Regions from separate parts of the Cohnella yongneupensis genome, predicted to be linked through region 2. Evidence: predicted binding sites of a transcription regulator. Region 2 holds the regulator's gene; the other holds the start of a gene.
What was found. The regulator LexA, encoded in region 2, represses DNA repair genes until DNA is damaged. The targets are predictions, from matches to a motif close to CGAACATATGTTCG.
Positions count from the first base shown of each region.

Region 1: a site for LexA is predicted at 5,169-5,182, ahead of addB (helicase-exonuclease AddAB subunit AddB). Genes of this name have one in related genera too.

Region 1 is NZ_JBHSNC010000057.1:158,640-168,419, forward strand. Features, by position in the region: gene ACFPQ4_RS22065 (class I SAM-dependent rRNA methyltransferase) at 1-1,362, shown strand, start outside; gene ACFPQ4_RS22070 (hypothetical protein) at 1,491-1,712, shown strand; gene ACFPQ4_RS22075 (S-layer homology domain-containing protein) at 1,765-5,073, opposite strand; gene addB (helicase-exonuclease AddAB subunit AddB) at 5,266-8,805, shown strand; gene ACFPQ4_RS22085 (UvrD-helicase domain-containing protein) at 8,802-9,780, shown strand, end outside.
Region 2 is NZ_JBHSNC010000056.1:244,631-254,410, reverse strand. Features, by position in the region: gene metH (methionine synthase) at 1-2,910, opposite strand, end outside; gene ACFPQ4_RS20935 (1,2-dihydroxy-3-keto-5-methylthiopentene dioxygenase) at 3,057-3,596, shown strand; gene ACFPQ4_RS20930 (HAD family hydrolase) at 3,687-4,478, opposite strand; gene ACFPQ4_RS20925 (hypothetical protein) at 4,492-5,013, opposite strand; gene ACFPQ4_RS20920 (DUF896 domain-containing protein) at 5,060-5,245, opposite strand; gene yneA (cell division suppressor protein YneA) at 5,469-5,882, opposite strand; gene lexA (transcriptional repressor LexA) at 6,044-6,664, shown strand; gene ACFPQ4_RS20905 (NADPH-dependent FMN reductase) at 6,828-7,370, shown strand; gene glnA (type I glutamate--ammonia ligase) at 7,529-8,857, opposite strand; gene ACFPQ4_RS20895 (MerR family transcriptional regulator) at 8,888-9,301, opposite strand; gene ACFPQ4_RS20890 (methionine gamma-lyase family protein) at 9,389-9,780, opposite strand, start outside.

The DNA of each region.
Region 1 (9,780 bases), on a different contig from region 2:
GCAGTATGGCTGAACAAAGGCAGAAGGCCTCGGTTAGAGGAAGGCCATCCTTGGGTTTACGCGAACGAGATCGCCAAGACGGAAGGCGAGGCCGAGCCGGGTCAGCTCGTCGAAGTGAAGGATCACCGGGGGATGCTACTTGGAAGCGGGTACTGGAATCCCGCATCCCAGCTGACGGTGCGAATCGTATCGTACGGTTCGCTGGAAGCGATGGACGAGGCGTTCTTCCGCAAGCGGTTCACCTTTGCGCTGGCGCATCGGGACAGATTTCTCGGAGCAGGCGCATCTTGCCGGGTGGTCTATGGCGAGGCTGATTTCTTGCCGGGCTTGATCGTTGACCGTTTCGGGAGCGTGCTTGTCGTGCAGGTGTTGACCCTCGGAATGGAAAAGGCAAAGGAAGCTTGGCTTCCCGCGTTGATAGAGGTGTTCAAGCCAACCGGCATTTACGAGCGCAGCGATGTAGGCGTGAGAACGCTAGAAGGGCTCGAGGAGCGCACGGGCGTGCTCTACGGCGAATGTCCGAGACATATCGAGATTGAAGAAAACGGCTTGAAGGTACAAGTCGATATCGAAGGCGGCCAAAAAACCGGTTACTTCTTCGACCAGCGCGAGAATCGCGCGGCGATCGAGCCGCTGATCGGCGGCTGGGGCTCGCGCAGCGGGATCCAACTGGAACAACGCGACGGCGCGCTCGTGCCGGTCAACGCCAAAGGCAGCGTCGTCACGTTCCCGTACTGGGACGGCGCGACAGTACTCGAATGCTTCGCCCATACGGGGAGCTTCACGCTTCACGCCTGCAAGTACGGTGCGAAGAAAGTAACTTGCCTCGATATTTCGGAGCATGCGCTGGAGACGGCGCGGCATAACGTGGAGATCAACGGCTTCACCGACCGGGTGGAGTTCGTGGCCGCCGACGCGTTCGAATATTTGCGCCTGCAGGTTAAGGGACGCGAAGAACGGGCGGCTCGCGCGAACGCCAGCGCGGCCGGCGCCAAAGTCGACACTTCCAAGCCGCTGACGACGGAAGCCCGCACGTGGGACGTCATTATTCTCGACCCTCCGGCGTTCGCCAAGACGAAGCGTGCGGTAGAAGCCGCTTGCCGCGGGTATAAGGATATTAACCTGCAGGCGATGAAGCTGCTGAACGAGGGCGGCTACCTCGTTACCGCAAGCTGCTCGTTCCATGTCCGTCCCGAGCTGTTCCTCGAGACGATCCAAGAAGCGGCCAAAGACGCGGGCAAAATCATTCGCCGCGTCGAATGGAACGGCGCGGGCAAAGACCATCCGCAGTTGGCTGGCGTCGAGGAGGGCCACTATTTGAAGTTCGGCATTTTCGAAGTGCGCAGCCGCAAAGAACTGTAGGCGGATTTGTCGAATTTCGTTAAGAAAGTGTTAGTAAAAATGAGTTTCCCGCTCTTCGAATTCCACGAACATTCCTAACGCGTTCCTTTTATGCTTAGCCTATAGGTTAAGGAACGGAGGGAACGAACATGGTGCATGACGTGATCCTTTTCGGCAAACGGGCGGTGCCTCTCGATAACCGGGCGAAGGCGCCGAGCAGCAGAAGCCGATTCACGAGCCGCATTCGGGACTTGTCGGACGATCTCGATTTTCGTCGCCGCTGGAAGCACGTAAGCTACATCGAGCTTTGGTCGGACGCGGCGATTTTCAAGTACGAGGACGGCAGCAAGTGGTATATGAATATTTCATAAAAGAAGAGCCGCCCGGGACGGATAATCGTCCTGGCGGCTCTTTTATTATCGATCAATGTCTCGTGTTCAAGTAATAGGCCATAATGCGGCTAATAAAGACGGATGCTTCCGCTCGCGTCATTTTTTTGTCAGGTAGCAAGTAGCCTTCCGGAGTGCCAGTCATCAAGTCAATAATGGTAATTGTTTCCAACCATTCTTTGCCTATGGTGACTTTATTCCCGTCCTTAAAAAAGCCTAGAGTGGCTTCTTTCATCGGCGGCAAGTCCAATGCGATGGCTGCCCAGATTCCCGCTTCCATTCTGCTCACCGCTTTCTCGGGATTGAAGTTCTCGCCGTAGTCAAAAGGTTTGAACCACCCGCTGGATAAGGCGTACTGGATATAAGGGGACGACCACCGCGAATTCGGTACATCTTTGAAGTGTGACGTCGTCACTCCGGAAATATTGGTTTTCACCGCTTGATTCAGCATTTTAACGAATTGTTCGCGGCTAATGGCAACTTCCGGCCGGAATGTCCCGTCGTTGAATCCGTTTACGACGCCTTGCTCGGCTAACCATGAAACCTCGTTTTTGGCCCAATGGTTGACCATGTCCGGATAGACGATAGGGAACTTAATGTCGAACGCATATTTGGTAAGCGTCTTGGTTTGCGGCGAGAAGGCAATGAAGCTGTTATTCCCGAGCGTTGCCGCATAGTCCATATCCGTCCCGAACTCGCCCGATTCCCATACTAACGTACCGTCATAACGGAATTTCGCGGCGGCGCTCACGGTTTTAAACTCCGGCTTTCCGATATGTTTCCAGACGAAAATTCCGTCCTCTTGCGCGCGGATACTGACCGTATTTTCGGTTTCAATCGTATTTATCGTTTCTCCTTTAAGAGTCATCATGACTATGTTCCGAAACGTCGGAACGAAAATCTGACCTTCATGAATAAGCGATGGCGACATGATCGTCTGTTTCAACGTTTTCGTCCAAATTGTCTTACCGTCAGGTTGAATGGCCATTATTTTTCCATCGCCGGTAGTGGTGATGATCGTTCCATCATCGGCGATAACGGGTTGGAGGAAATCCCTATCCGTAGTACCAAGATCGGCTTGCCACTTTAGATCTCCTGTTGCGGCATCGATAGCATATAATTTTCCGGAATAGAGTACCGGATTACGGACGAACGCCGTAACTATGCCGCTTGCTTTCTTTACCGCGACATAGTACAACACCGATTCGTCTTTCGAGAACACCGGTTGAAACTCGACGTGCCCGTCTACGGGGAGCGACCAACCCGGGGAATAGTCCGCTTTATACTGGAAAATCTGCCCGCGGGAGTTATCATCTTTGTTAGCGTAAATGTACCTTTCTTGATTGAAAGCAGTGAAGATGTTGCCTTTGCTGTCCAGCAACGTTGCTCCATGGTGATTTGTCCCGAAAGAAAGCTTTTTTATTATCTCGCCCGTGGAAACGTTGATTTTAAAGAGATTACCTTTGTCGGTACCAACATAAACGGCATTGTCCAAGCCAAGAACCAGGCTTTCGTAGACGTTTTGGAAGCCGGAACTTTCGACGTTCGTCGACCAACGTTCCTTTCCTTCCGGGGTGACGGATTTAACGAGCCCATTTGAAGTGACGAACAAGAGGTTCCCTTCATTATCGAGCAGTGCGCGTTGGTTATCCGGATATCCATCGCCGGAGGGTGCGGGAAGTTCCCAAACCGCATTGGCGCTCGCTTTACCGATCGGTACCGGCGTGCGGCTTTTGACTATGAAATTTACTTTCGTCTCGAAGGTTTGATACCTGATGGTTACGGTAGCTTTGCCCGGCGATAATGCTCGGGTCGAACCGCTTGCGTCAACGGATACGACTTTCGGATTCGAACTGACGAAGGTAGCGCCTTTGGCTAGCGGAGATTTTACCCCGTCGGCGTAATGTACGAACATTTCCAGGTAAAGATATTCGGATACGAGACGCGTAACTTCCGATGCGCCGTTATAAAAAATTCCGACTATTTGATCGTTCTTAGGGAGTTCGACGAATTGATCGCCTAACTTCATTAGATCGCCCTGAGATGTTCCGATATAGATCGAACCGTCATCGCCAACAGCGATAAGCTGTGCGAGCAATCCGGATTGGTTGAACGATCGGGTGACGACTAGTTGATCGTTCAAGCTCACGAGACCGTCCGAAGTTATGAATAACATATCTTCACCCATGGCATCGACGATCCCAGTAAGGGTAGACATTTCGGGGGGATTGAGCACCGTTGCTCCTTTGGCATCAAACAAGGTGAGCTCTTGTTTATTAGCAGAGAAGTTATAGGATAACGAGAGAAGCTTTCCATCCGAACGGGGGAACAGCGTTACGGTTGGACGCACCGACGTTTGCCAGAGCGGGATTCCGTTGGAATCGAAAACCTGTAAAGTATCTTTGCGATTGTTAATGAAAACTGTTCCCTCGGCTGAAACGGTTAATTGCAGCCTATCTTCCTGGAATTCTCGCAATAGACTCATGTACCCGTTTTCGATCCGATATAGAGCGTTCTTTCCGCTCGTTTGTCCTGCGGATGTACTAGTAATACCCCACGTATATTTCGAAGTCATGAAGTAAAGTTTTCCGCTGGAATCCATGGCAAGCTGTCCGGCTCCTCCTGAATCGTCCAACTTATGCTGTATGCCCGCATTTCCGTTTTGTTGTATTTCGTCGATAATCGCATCATTAATGACTTTCGCGCGCTCTGCAACGGACAAATTTATGTTGGAAAAATCAATTGCAGGTCTGAATTGAGTAAGCGTCGCGAATATGCGGTCCGTACCATTAACGCGAAACGCGTACAATCCACTGACGCCAGCTCTACGGCTTACTTCTGCTCCATCTGGACTTAAAGTAATAAGAGTATCCGATAAGTTAGCCAGCAAATGAACGTATCCCGTGTCTCGCGCGACAAATTTGCTTATATCAGCGGCTGAAGTTTCGTATACCCATTTGGTCGTCCCCGATGGCGCGATTGTGTACAGATTACCGGCTGAAGAAATATAGAGCGTACCGTCAGCGATCTGTTGAAATCGTACGGGCTGCGCGCCTGAATTGGATTGAGGATTAATCTTGATCGGGGATTTCCAAAGCGTCTTTCCTTCGGCAGACACAGCGACGATATACCCATCGGATACAGGCGCATATACGGTACCGTTCTGACCGATAAAGGGTTTGGAGATCACTTTTGAACCGACGGTAGCATGCCATTGCTCGTAATATTTGGCAGGCGCGGTCGTCTCCGCGGCGACAATAGATCCTGGTAATAGCGTAGTGAATAGATACATGCACATAAAATATAAAAGTATTGCTGGTTTAAGCTTGGTTCGTTTAAGCATGCCGGGCCTCCAAATGTCGCATTTTGTTCAAAAAGCTAACTGTAATGAATTCAACATTTGGACAAAATATCCTTCTTTTCCCTTTATTCGACTCCCGAACGCCTGTGCGCCTATCACCGCTTATGGTACAATAGTCGGAGTTGGCTCGGGGTGCGGACAAGCTCCCGACAAGCAAGAATGGGAGGTGCGGACGTGTCCCTTCGGCTCATAACAGGTCGATCCGGAAGCGGCAAAACGCGGTTCGCGTTGGACGAAATCAGAAGCAGGCTGCAGTCAGATCCGCTAGGCGCGCCGCTCATTCTGATCGTGCCGGAGCAAGCGACTTTCCAAGCGGAATACGCGATGGCGACGACGCCGGGGCTCGGCGGCTTCATGCGGGTTCAGGTACTCAGCTTCCGCAGGCTCGCGTTCAGGGTCATGCAGGAAACGGGCGGCTCCGCGGTCATTCCGATTCACGATAACGGAAAAGCGATGCTATTGCATAAAATATTGGAAGCGAAGCGGGACAACCTGAAGCTGTTCCGCGGAGGCGCGACGGAGTCGGGTTTAGTCGCACGCATGAACGAATTGTTGACGGAGATGAAACGGTACGGCATAGACAGCGCCAAGTTGCTCGGCAGGGCCGAAGCGGAGGCTAAACGATCGTTCGTCGCGCCGGAGGCTTCTTTGCTGCCGCTCAAGCTGCACGATCTATCGCTCGTCTACTCCGAAATGGAGCGCGAGCTCGCCGGACGTTGGCTGGACGGCGAAGATATGTTGGATTGGTTAACGAAGGGCGCCTCCGACGCGCCATCGCTTTCAGGCGCGGAAATCTGGCTAGACGGCTTCCACGGGTTTACGCCGAACGAATACGCGGCGATCGAATCGCTCATGAAGCGGGTCGAACGGGTATCGGTGACCTTATGCGTGGATCGTCCTTATTTGTCCGGCGAGCGGCCGGACGAGCTGGCGTCGTTCCATCCGACCGCGGTAACGTCTGCGCAGCTATGCGAGCTGGCTGACGCCGCGGGCGTTCGGTTGGAGCCGGCCGTGTCGCTGACGCCGGCCGTGTCGCCGCGATTCGAGCGGAACCCGATGCTCGCGTTCGTAGACAGCAATTGGGATAACCGCAAAAGATGGTCGGGAGACGCAGCTTTATTGCGCCCCGATCATCCCGAATGCGGTCTGTCGCTGCATGCCGCCGTTAACCGCCGGGCGGAAGTCGAGGCGGTAGCTCGCGATATGCAGAGGCGCGTTCGCGAGCAAGGCGGCCGTTGGCGCGAGCTGGCCGTGTTCGTGCGCCGTATCGGCGATTACGCCGACTTGCTGACGGCGATTTTCGGCGAATACGGCATTCCGTTTTACCTGGACGGCAAATCGGCGGTTTCGCATCATCCGTTCGTCGAATTCGTTCGCTCCGCCTTGGAGTGCGTATCCGGCGGCTGGAAATCGGAAGCCGTATTCCGCTGCGCGAAAACCGATTTGCTAGGCGCATCGGACGCGATCATTACGCGAGACGAAATCGATAGATTGGAAAATTACGCCTTGGCGACGGGCATAGACGGTTGGCGTTGGCATGACGACCGGGTATGGTATCCGTTGCAACGCGGAGATATAGAGGAAGAACGTTCGGAGGAAGACGCGGAAGAAGCGATGCGTCGATTGCTTGCCGTGCGCGATTCGCTGTTGCGTCCGTTACTCGCGCTGGAGAAGCGAATGAAAGAAGCGACGACCGTACGCGAGTTGTGCGAAAGTTTATATGCCTTTCTAGAAGATACGGGAGCGGCGGATACGTTGGAACGCTGGAGCCAAGCGGACGCGGACAACGGTCAGCCGGGACGGATGATGGTTCACCGGCCGTTATGGGACGGCGTATTGCAGCTATTGGATCAGCTAGTAGAGCTGATGGGCGATCAACCTAAGGACGTGCAGCTATTCACGGGCATGATCGATTCCGGATTGGAGGAGCTTAAGCTCGGCGCGGTTCCTCCGTCGTTAGACGGCGTGCTGATCGGCAGCCCGGAGCGGACGCGATCGGATCGCGTTGAAATTGTTTACTTGCTCGGCGCGGGAGACGGCGTTATGCCGATGCCGATCGCCGAGAACGGGTTGCTGGACGAGAAGGAACGCGACCTATTGGCGGCCGACGGAATCGCAATGGCGCCGGGCGCGAGAAGAAGGCTGCTCGACGAACGGTTTCTAGCGTATCTTACTTTGACGACGGCGTCCAAGCATCTATGGATCAGTTATCCGCAGTCGGATGAAGAAGGGGCGGCTTTGCTGCCGTCTTCGTGGATCAAGACGCTTAAAAAATGGTTCCCCGGCATCCCCGAGCAGGTCATTGCCGCCGAGCCGCATCCGTCCGACGACGAACGGGCGCAGCTTGCCTTCGCGGTGCATCCGGGACGCGCGCTGACGCATCTGATCGCTAGACTGAGAGGCTGGCGGCAAGGCGAGGAGATCGCATCCGGTTGGTGGAACGTGTACGAATGGTTGAGAACGCAAGAGGGCTGGAGCGAGCGTCTGGCATCGCTTATTTCTTCTTTGAGATATACAAACGAAGAGAAACCGCTGCAGCCGGAGACGAGCCGGCTCTTGTACGGCGATCGGTTGCTGGCGAGCGTGTCGCGGATGGAACGGTTCGTCGCTTGTCCGTTCCAGCATTTTGCCGCTCACGGGTTGAAGTTGAAAGAACGGCAGCTCTATCGCGTCGAATCGCCGGATATCGGCCAGCTGTTCCATGCCGCGTTGCGGCAAACGACGGAGAAGCTGTTCGCGGAAGGCGTAGCGGGCTTGGATGCGGCGCGATGGCAGGCGGAGGCCGCTGCCGCGGTTGAGCGGCTGCTGCCGCGCGTGCAGTCGCAAATTTTACTGTCGTCGGGACGGCATCAAGTAATGGCCCGGAAGCTGCGGGACATCGTAAGCCGAGCTTCCGCTATTATCGGCGAGCACGCCGGGCTGTCGGCATTCAGGCCCGTCGGCTTGGAGCTCAGCTTCGGACCGAACGGCTTGTTGCCGCCGTTATCGCTCGAATTGGGCGGCGGACGCTACATGGACATCGCCGGTCGAATCGACCGCGTCGACGCGGCGGAATCCGCGGACGGACTGCTCCTGCGCATTATGGATTACAAGTCTAGCAGCGTGAAGCTGAAGCTCGACGAAGTGGCGCACGGCTTGTCGCTGCAGATGCTCACTTATCTCGACGTCGTCGTTTCCCATGCGCCTCACTGGCTCGGGAAGCCGGCGAAGCCTGCCGGCGTGCTTTATTTTCACGTGCAAAATCCACTTATTCTCACGCCGAACGGCATGTCGGCATCGGAAGCGAAGGATGCGTTATTCCGTCAATATCGCATGCAGGGTTTACTGCTCGCGAACGGGGATTCCGTCAAGCTGATGGACGAGTCGCTTAACGATTCGAGCAAATCGGCGGTCATTCCCGTCGAATTCAAAAAGGACGGCACGTTCTCCTCGCGCTCCCAAGTCGCGGACGATGGCCAGTGGAGCGTGCTCCGCAGCTCGGTAAGATCGCAAATTCGCCGAATCGGCAAAAGGATCGTCAGCGGTGACGTCGCGATCAATCCTTATAAGCTTGATCGCCGCAGCCCGTGTCAATTTTGCGAGTATCGTCCGGTGTGCCATATCGACGCCGAGGTCGAAGGCAATCCGCATCAGACGTTAACCCGCGCGGCTAACAAGGACGAGCTGTGGCAACGCATTGCCAAGACAGCGCAGGAAGGGGGAAGCTCGCAATGAGTCAGCTAGCCGATTGGCCGGTTAAACCGGAGGGCAGCCAATGGACGGACGAGCAATGGGCGGCGATCGTAGCTAGCGACACGAACTTGCTCGTCGCAGCCGCGGCGGGCTCGGGCAAGACGGCCGTTCTTGTCGAGCGCATCATTTCGCGGATCGCCGACGAGACGAAGCCGCTCGACGTGGACGCGATGCTCGTAGCTACCTTTACGAAGGCGGCCGCGGCCGAGATGAAGGAGCGCATTCGCCACGCGCTGGATAACGCGCTGGAGAAAACGCCCGATTCTAAGCATCTCCAACGTCAGCTTGCGTTGCTTCCGAGAGCATCCGTTACGACGCTGCACTCGTTCTGCCAAAGAATCGTCGAACGCTATGCGCCGCTAATCGAGCTTGATCCCGGGTTCCGGTTGGCTAACGAGACGGACACCGAGCTGCTTCGCATGGATACGTTAGACGAGTTGTTCGAGGAGCGTTACGCGACGGAGGGCGAGAGCGGGTCGCTGGCGCAGCTTGCGGAAGTGTTCGGCGGCGAGCGCAACGACGAGCCGCTCCATCGCCTCGTGCTGGAGCTTCATAAATTCGCAGGCAGTCATCCATGGCCGACGCATTGGCTACGGCAGATGGCGGGACAATTCCGCGGCGCGGACGTTGATAGCTTAGTGCAGTCGCTATGGGTACGCAGCTTAATGAGCGATACGATGCTGCAGCTGCAAGGTACGATCTACATGCTTCGGTCCGCGCTTCGTCTTGCGCACGATCCGGGAGGACCGGCGCCGTATATCGATACGTTATTCGCGGATATCGACTGTCTCGAGAACGTTGCCGAAGCTTTTCGGACCGGCGGCTTTGCGGAGTGGCAAGCGTCGGTCGCGGGTATCGCGTTCGGACGTCTTAAAGCCTGCAAAGGCGACGAGTACGATCCTGTCCTGATCGATCGGGTCAAGGGACTGCGCGACTCCGCCAAGAAAGCCGCGGCTA
Region 2 (9,780 bases):
GTTGCCTTCCGACTGCGCCGGGAAGAAGCGGTACATCGCTTGCGGCTTCAGCCAACCATGTTGTTGCGACAGGGACATGATCTCGTCGACCGTCGCTTTCAAGTTGACCGTCCGCTCGTCGCCCGCGGCGAGCAATTCTTCGACGTTGCCTTTCAAGCCGAGGTGATGACCGAGCAGCATTTGCAAGTTGACGTACGGTATAACGTGATTAAGCGGATAATCGCGGATTACGTGACGCTCGAAGTCCGGCGCCTTGAAGATCGGCGCGTCCTGCGAAATTTCCGAACGGCGGGCCCGCGTGAGCTCCGGCAGCACCTTCGGTTGCTCCGCTTGCTCGGCCAGCGCTTTCTGCTCTGCCCAATGCTCTTCGGTAATGCGTTTCCGATGCGCGGGATCGCCCAGCTTATTCGCGATATCGAGTCCGTCCATCGCGTCTTTCGCGTACATGACGATTCCGTCGTACTCTGGCGCGATACGGTTTTTGGTGAACTTGCGGGTCAGCGCCGCCCCGCCTACCAATATCGGAGCATCGATGCCCGCCGTGCGCAAATCTTGCGCCGTTATGACCATCTGCTGAGCCGACTTGACGAGCAAGCCGGAGAGGCCGATCGCATCCGGTTTCTCCGCGCGAGCCGCTTCGATAATTTGCTCCGGCGGCACTTTGATGCCGAGGTTCACGATCTTGTAGCCGTTGTTGGACAAAATGATCTCGACGAGGTTTTTGCCAATATCGTGCACGTCGCCTTTAACGGTCGCGAGCAGGATTTTGCCTTTGACGGCCGACTCGTCTTTCTCCATGTGCGGCTCGAGCTGCGCAACGGACGCTTTCATTACTTCCGCGCTCTGCAGCACTTCGGCTACGATTAGCTCATTGTTGTTAAATAGACGGCCGACTTCTTCCATCCCCGCCATAAGCGGACCGTTGATGATTTCGAGCGGAGCATACTTCTGCAGAGCCGCGTCGATATCGGCCGGGAGTCCGTCCTTGCTTCCTTCGACCACATAACCGGATAACCGTTCTTCTAGCGTCAGGTTTGATGCTTTGACCTTCTTCTCGACTTTCTTGTCGCGGAAAGCCGCGACGAACGCGGCGAGCGTCTCGTCGTTCGTGTCGTAGATGAGCGCTTCCGCCAGCTTGCGCTCGTGTTCCGGAATGGACGCGTAACGCTCGAGTTTCTCGGTATTCACGATCGCGTAGTCGAGACCGGCTTTCGTGCAATGGTAGAGATAGACGGAGTTCAGCACTTCGCGGCCTGCGTCCGGCAAACCGAACGAGATGTTGCTTAGGCCGAGAATCGTTTTCGCGCGCGGGTACTTCTCTTTGATCATCCGGATGCCTTCGATCGTCTCGACGGCGGATCCGATATATTGCGGGTCACCCGAGCCGATCGGGAACATATTCGGGTCGAAAATAATATCGTCCGGCTGCATCCCATATTTACCCGTTAGGAGCTCATAAGAGCGCGTAGCCACTTCCATTTTCGCTTCGCGAGATACCGCTTGTCCCCGCTCGTCGATCAGAATGCAGACGACAGCCGCTCCGTACTGATGGATGAGCGGCAAAATTTTCTCGAACTTCGATTCGCCGTCTTCCAAGTTAATCGAGTTGATGATTGCCTTGCCTTGCGAATATTTAAGACCTAGTTCGATAATATGATCGTAGGTCGAATCGAGCATAAGCGGCGCTTTGATCTTCTTCGTGACCATCGGCAAAAATTGATTGACCGCGTATTCCTCGTCGATATCGGTATCCTGCAAGTTAATATCGATAATTTGCGCGCCGCCCTTCACCTGGGCACGCGCGATATCGGAAGCTTCGTCGAATTTCTCTTCCTTGATGAGCCGCTTGAACTTCCGCGAGCCGGAAATGTTCGTCCGCTCGCCGATCATGATCGGTCGATTGTCATCCTCGATATAGACGGTCTCGATGCCGGATACGGCAGGCGGATGTTGCCCGACCATTGCACGAGGAGTGACGCCTTCCATTACTTTCGCCAAAGCGGCCATATGCGCGGGAGTCGTTCCGCAGCAACCGCCGGCGATGTTAATCCAGCCCTGCTCCGCGAACGCCAGCAGCTTCTTCGCTAGCGATTCCGGCGATTCATGATAATGCCCGTTCTCGTCCGGCAACCCCGCGTTCGGATAGCAGCTGACGGCTGCTCTTGCGATGCCGGACAGCGTCCGCAGATGATCGCGCATGAATTCCGGTCCCGTCGCGCAGTTAAGACCGATCGAGATCGGCTTCAGATGCTCGAGCGACACGTAGAAAGACTCGATGTTCTGGCCCGCGAGCGTCGTGCCCATCGGCTCGATCGTGCCGCTGATCATGATCGGTAGCGTCACGCCCGTCTCTTCGTACGCTTGGCGAACGGCGATGCTCGCCGCCTTAACGTTTAACGTATCCTGGGAAGTCTCGATCAAGATGACGTCTACATCACCCTCGATGAGCGCCACGACTTGCTCGCGATAACTTACGACAAGCTCGTCGAACGTGACGCCGCCGGTGACGGACAGCGTCTTCGTCGTCGGTCCGAGCGCGCCGGCCACGAACCGCGGCTTATCCGGCGTCGAATATTTATCGCAAGCCGCGCGTGCTAGCTTCGCAGCCGCAAGATTGATCTCTCTCGCTTTTTCAGGAATATCGTATTCCTGCAGCACGATGCTGGTCGCGCCGAACGTATTCGTCTCGATAATATCGGAACCCGCGGCCAAATACGCTTCGTGAATGCTTTGGATGACGTCCGGTCTAGTCAATACGAGAATCTCGTTGCAGCCGTCCAAATCCTCGCTTCCGAAGTCGTTCGCGGTCAAATCCGCTTGCTGGATCATCGTGCCCATAGCGCCGTCAAGAATAAGGATGCGTTTGGTTAGCTCCTCTTGCAGAGAAGGTTTGATATGCGTTAAAGTCATAATTAGAATCGCTTCTCCCGTCTGTCAAATCATTAAATTCTATAGTAACAGAATCAGGATGGGACGAAAAGGTGCACAATCGACATGCATCGGAATATCGTTTATAATTAAGGCACTAATTCACATTGGGAAAAGAGGAATTAACGATGGCTGAAATTCGGATCCGCAATACGAACGAGCGTATTAGCGGCGAACAAGAAGTACGCGAGTTTCTGAGCAAACAAGACGTGCTTTACGAGCACTGGGACCCTTCCAAGCTGCCTGCGCACCTGCAAGAGAAGTTCGCGCTGACCGACGAGGACAAGAGCGAAATTCTATCCACCTTCGATACGGAAATTCGCGACCTTGCCGACAGACGCGGTTACAAAACGTGGGATATTATTTCTCTGTCCGACGCAACGCCGAACCTCGACGAGCTGCTTAAAAAGTTCGAGAACGTGCATACGCATACGGAAGACGAAGTTCGCGCGATTACGGCGGGACGCGGTATCTTCATCATTAAAGGCAACGAAGAAATCGGTTATTTCGACGTCGAGCTCGAAGCCGGCGACGTAATCTCCGTACCTGAAGGTTATGCCCACTTCTTCACCCTGATGGACAATCGTCAGATCGTAGCCGTTCGCCTCTTCATCGAGACGGAAGGCTGGATCGCGCATAGCTACGACGATCCGACGTTCGTGAAATAATAGTTGAATCCATAACAAAAAGACGTATGAGCCGATATCGGTTCATACGTCTTTTAGTGTGAGTTGCTATTTCATCCTTGTCAGTGCGGGTTATAGCGTCTTCAAGAGCGCCGGAAGCTCGTTTAAGCTGCGGATCTCATGCTTCGGTACGATCTCGTCGTTGCGAGTCGCCTCGTGCCGGTTGATCCAAATCGATGTCATGCCGACTCGGTTCGCCCCGAGAATGTCGGTCGTCAGCTTGTCGCCGACCATTACGCCTTCTTCCGCCGTAATGCCGATACGTTCCGTCGCATGGGCGAACAGTCGCGGCGACGGCTTGCCTTCGCCAAAATCGCCGGAAATGACGATCGCGTCGAAGTACGGAATAAGCGTCGGCATTCCGTCCAGCTTCTCTTGTTGCAAATCAGGCGAGCCGTTCGTTAGTAACAATAGCTTGTAGTCTTTCCGAAGCTCGTCCAGCACGGCGAACGTCTCGTCATAAACGTACGGCAGACTGCGACGCTGCGCCGGAAAGTGCTCGGCAAGTTGCTGGCCCAGACTAGGATTATCGACGCCAAGCGCTGCCAGTCCAGCTGTCCAAGCGTTCGTCCGGTACGTCGGCGCGAGCTGCTCCAGCTTTCGGAACATCTCATGCTCGCCTTTTTTGAAATGGCCCCATAACGCTTCGAACGGGTTGATTCCGATCATTTGCGTAAAAGTGAACGTCTCGTAGGTTTCGTATAAGGCGCGCGCTTCTTTGCGCACGGATGCTTCCAATGCATGCTCGTCAAGCCCGGTCGACTCCGCGGCTAGTTTGCACGTGTTACGAAACGCTTCCGTAACGCTTCTCTCATCCCACAATAACGTATCGTCTAGATCGAATAATACGGCCTTAATCGACATCCCCAAGTTCTCCTCACTTCGTCTTCTGTTCCCACTCCACATGGTGCAGGTCTGCGTATATTTTTAGTCTCTCGGTCATCCGTTCGATCGGGAAACGGTTCATCAGCTTAGAAAATACCCAGTTACCGCCTTTGATCGTCTCGATGACGACATAGCCCGGTTGAATCGATATTTTGCGGACGTCCGTTGGACGTAATTGCTTGTAACCGGTAAACTTACGCGTCTCCAGCATGTCGCGCGTAACGGACAAATAAGGACGGCGCATAAAATAGAACAGCGCGAGCAGCATATAACACCCGATCGTCACCCAGAACAAAGTCGGATCGGTCAAGAAATCTTCCGACCAAGGTTTAGCTAACGTAACGTAGAGCGCGATCAACATGACAAGCAGGATCGGCACGACGTAATTGCGGCCTTTGAACTTGTCGACTTGCGGTGACGATGATTCGCTGATCGATTTTTTGCCGTTTTTTTTACGGCGTTTGTTAACTTGCTTTGCGTTTTTCTGAACCATGCGTTCCCATGAACGGGACATAAAGCTCCTCCTCGTCAATAACTGCTGCGGTTTGCCATCGATCTATTTAGTGAATAATCGTTGGTTTCTCATCCGTGACTTCGATTTGATCCAGCTGTTGCTTGAAGTTTTTCTTGAAATTGATCAAGTATTCCTTCCGCAGCCGATCGCGCTCGACGACTTCCGCTTCCGTTAAGCCTTCGGCTTTGCTTTTGCGCGCTAATTCATTAATACGTTGGATATGCTTCTCCATGTCGATGTCACTCCCTTCAATATACCTACTCTACTTTGACATTAACGCAGTTGCCTTGTCAAGAAAACGGCGGACGCAAAAACAGACCGGTTTCCCGGTCTGTAGAACATGCGTTCTCATGACGTGTTCTTATGTAAAGTCATACAAGCTAGCTACTTGTGAGGTGACTTAGTTCATCTAGTTACTAACTATAAATATGTGTTCGGATTTTGTTCTCATGCTGTTAAGGAAGCATCTTTGCCGGCAATACGAGCGTCTGTCCGGTGTGCAAAGAAGAGGACGCAAGTCCATTACGCTTCATAAGCACGTGAACGGCTTCGCGTGTATCCATATTGTCCTTCTTATAAGTACCCGCTAATTCCCACAGGGTGTCGCCGCTATCAACGGAGATAACAATCTCGTTCGCAGATGCCGGAGTGCCCGCTTCGCTCGATGCGAACGTATGTGCGAACGCAAAGCCGCTGAACAGGATAACAAAGGCGATCACGATAAACAAGGAGCGTGCAACGCCTAGACCGCGATGCGAACGCGTCGTTGCTGAAGCCGTTCTAACAGCGTATCTAGGCTTCAAAGGAGCCACCATCTTATGAATAGTAGAAGCAGGAGCAGAAGATCCGGATACCCATGTATGTACCATTTACGCTCACCCCAAACATTTGTTCTGGTATCAGATTAACACGAACACATGATCGTGTCAACAAATTTTGGAACATTTGTTCGGCGGAACGAATGTTTGTGCGAACTCGAGTTCTGTGTTATAATTTGTCATCATGAACTGATACATAGGGAGGGCTTGGCGTGTCCAAGATGTCCAATCGCCAAAATGCCATTTTAGAATTCATTAAGACTGAAGTTAGGGAAAAGGGTTATCCCCCGTCCGTTCGCGAAATCGGCGAAGCTGTAGGCCTCGCTTCCAGCTCCACGGTCCACGGTCACCTGGATCGCCTAGAAAAGAAAGGCTTAATCCGCCGCGACCCGACGAAGCCTCGCGCGATCGAGATTCTAGGCGATGACGAATCCATGTACGGACTAGCCTCATCCGTTCGCCAAATCCCGCTAGTCGGGAAAGTAACGGCCGGCGTGCCGATTACCGCTACGGAGAACATCGAAGAATACTTCCCGCTGCCGACGACGATGGTCGGCGATCAACCGGTATTCATGCTTTCCGTACAAGGCGATAGCATGATCGAAGCCGGTATCCACGACGGCGACTACGTTATCGTCCGCCAGCAACCGAACGCAACGAACGGCGATATCGTCGTCGCGATGACGGAAGACAATGAAGCTACGGTCAAGACGTTTTACAAGGAACGCGACCATATCCGTCTCCAACCCGAGAATGCCAGCATGTCGCCTCTTCGTTACCCGAACGTCAGCATCCTAGGTAAAGTCATCGGCCTGATTCGCTCCTTTATGTAAACATGCTTTAACTAATTAGAGGTTTCTCCATTGCCCACGTACACCGGGGCTGGGGAACCTCTTTTTTTGTGCGACAAAATGGCATTCGAGCATAAAACGTCGGTTCATGGACATTATAGGAGTTGTCTGAACATACGACAAATACACTCGACAGGAGAATTATATGCCAACGTTAAAAATCGGAATCATTCTTGGAAGCACGCGGCAAGGCCGCGTCAGCCCTCAGGTCGGCGAGTGGGTAAAGAAAATTGCCGATGGACGCAACGACGCCAATTACGAGATCGTAGATATCGCTGAATACAAGCTTCCTCTGCTTGGCGAAGCGGATGCCACGGAACAAGCTACCGCATGGAATACGAAGCTGGCAAGCTTGGACGGCTTCGTATTCGTCGTCGCGGAATATAACCACAGTATCACGGGAGCGTTGAAGAACGCGATCGATTTCGCGCGCGAAGCGTGGAACAACAAAGCCGCGGGAATCGTCAGCTATGGCTCCGTAGGTGGCGCCCGCGCTGCCGAGCATCTTCGGGGCATATTAGGGGAAGTATCGATAGCGGACGTGCGCGTCCATGTAGCGTTATCGTTGTTCACGGATTTCGAGAACGGCAGCGTGTTCAAACCAGCCGAGCTACACCTGACTAACTTGAACGGTATGCTTGACCAGGTGGTCGCTTGGAGCGGCGCGTTAAAGACACTCAGGTCTTAGTCCCGCGCATAGCTAATGTCCGTGAAGAAAACCAAACAGGATGGGTCAGCGATCGGATCGCTGTTCCATCCTGTTTTTGGTTTCCCGAACACCAACTAAAAAACCGGCCCGCGAAGGTCCGAAGACATCGCGGTGCCGGTCAGCAATACGATCTAGATTTAGAACATCGTCAAATATTGATCGCGTTCCCATTGGTGGACTTGCGTGCGGTACATGTCCCACTCGATTTCCTTGAGCTCGTAGAAGTGGCTAAGCGCGTGATCGCCGAGCGTCTCGCAGACGACGTCGTCGCGAAGCATCTCGTTGAGCGCTTCCTTCAAGTTGATCGGCAAGCTAGGAATGCCGGCGTCGATGCGCTCTTCTTCGCTCATCACGTAGATGTTGCGATCGACCGGCGGCGGGGAAGTCATTTTGTTCGCGATTCCGTCCAAGCCGGCTTTCAGCATGACGGCAAGCGCCAAGTAAGGGTTAGCCGCAGGATCCGGGTTACGCGCTTCGATGCGCGTGCTAAGGCCGCGGGATGCCGGAATCCGAATCATCGGGCTACGGTTGCTTGCGGACCATGCCACATAGCAAGGCGCTTCATAACCAGGAACAAGTCGTTTGTACGAGTTGACCGTAGGGTTAGTGATAGCCGCGAATCCGCGCGCATGTCTCAAAATACCCGCCATGTATTGTCTAGCAATCGCGCTCAATCCGAGCTTGTCGTCCGCGTCGTAGAACGCGTTCTCGTTGCCACGGAACAGCGATTGGTGACAATGCATACCGGAACCGTTCACTCCGAACAGCGGCTTCGGCATGAATGTTGCGTGTAAGCCATGTTGACGCGCGATCGTCTTAACGACGAGCTTGAACGTCTGAATTTGGTCAGCCGCTTTGATCGCATCTGCGTATTTAAAGTCGATCTCATGCTGACCTGGCGCAACTTCATGGTGGGATGCTTCGATCTCGAAGCCCATTTCCTCGAGCATGAGCACGATATCGCGTCGGCAGTTCTCGCCTAGGTCGGTCGGCGCAAGGTCGAAATATCCGCCTTGGTCGTTCAGTTCCATAGTCGGGTTACCCTTCTCGTCCGTCTGGAACAAGAAAAACTCAGGTTCAGGTCCTACGTTCATCGTCGAGAAGCCCATATCTTCAGCTTCTTGCAGCGCACGCTTCAGAATGCCGCGAGGGTCGCCCGCGAACGGAGTGCCGTCCGGCATATAGATGTCGCAAATGAGGCGAGCGACGCGATCTTGCGTTACCCAAGGGAATACGACCCACGTGCTCAAATCCGGGTACAAATACATATCGGATTCTTCGATCCGAACGTATCCTTCGATCGAGGAGCCGTCGAACATCATTTTGTTATCGAGCGCTTTGTCCAGCTGGCTTACCGGAATCTCGACGTTCTTGATCGTGCCGAGAAGGTCCGTGAATTGAAGTCTGATGAACCGTACGTTCTGTTCCTTGGCGATCCGCTTAATATCTTCGCGAGTGTAGCTCATGACAGCCTCCTAGATTGGGCATCAGCCGTTTTATTTGTTTTTGAAAAAGCGCGATAGTTCGCCTTGGATCAAAGAAACTTGACCTGGACGTTTGCCTTGCATGAGCTGTTGCTTCAGCATGCGATGCAGCTGAGAATCGGACATCTCGCGACGCTTAACTTCCGACTGCTCGTTAATAATCGTCGCATCGCTCTCGCCCTGCCCGACAGGATTCATGACTTGCTTGATTCCCGCGATATTGACGCCCTTCTCGATCAGCGATTTAATCTCCATAAGACGTTCTACGTCATTGAAAGAAAACAGCCGCTGATTGCCGTCCGTGCGAGCGGGCTGGATTAACTCATGTTGTTCGTAGTATCGGATTTGGCGGGCGGTCAGGTCGGTCAGCTTCATTACGATGCCGATCGGAAACAACGCCATATTCCTGCGAATCTCGTCGCCCATGTCATACCAACCTTCCAGTTGACTGTTGTTTTTGAAATCACTTACATTGTATCCTCGTAGCAAAAACATGTCAAGGCATGTAAGGTTTTATTGGGCGAGATCTTTCAAATATCCGCGTTCGCTGAAAACCGACAAAACCCGCTGTACAGCTAACTTCACATGCGCATAAGTAAGTCCGCCTTGCATGTAAGCAATGTAGGGTTCCCTGATCGGAGCATCCGCCGACAGCTCCAGACTGCCGCCTTGGATGAACGTTCCCGCCGCCATGATTACGGGATGCTCATAGCCCGGCATGTCCCATGGTTCCGGTACGACGTGCGAGTCGACGGCTGCCGCTTGCTGGATCGCCTGCACGAAGTGAATAAGCGGATCTGGCTTGCCGAAGCGGATCGCTTGGATCAAATCGGTCCTTGGATCGTCCCACTTCGGATGCGTCTCGAAGCCGAGATTGCCGAATACCGCCGCCGCGAAAATACTGC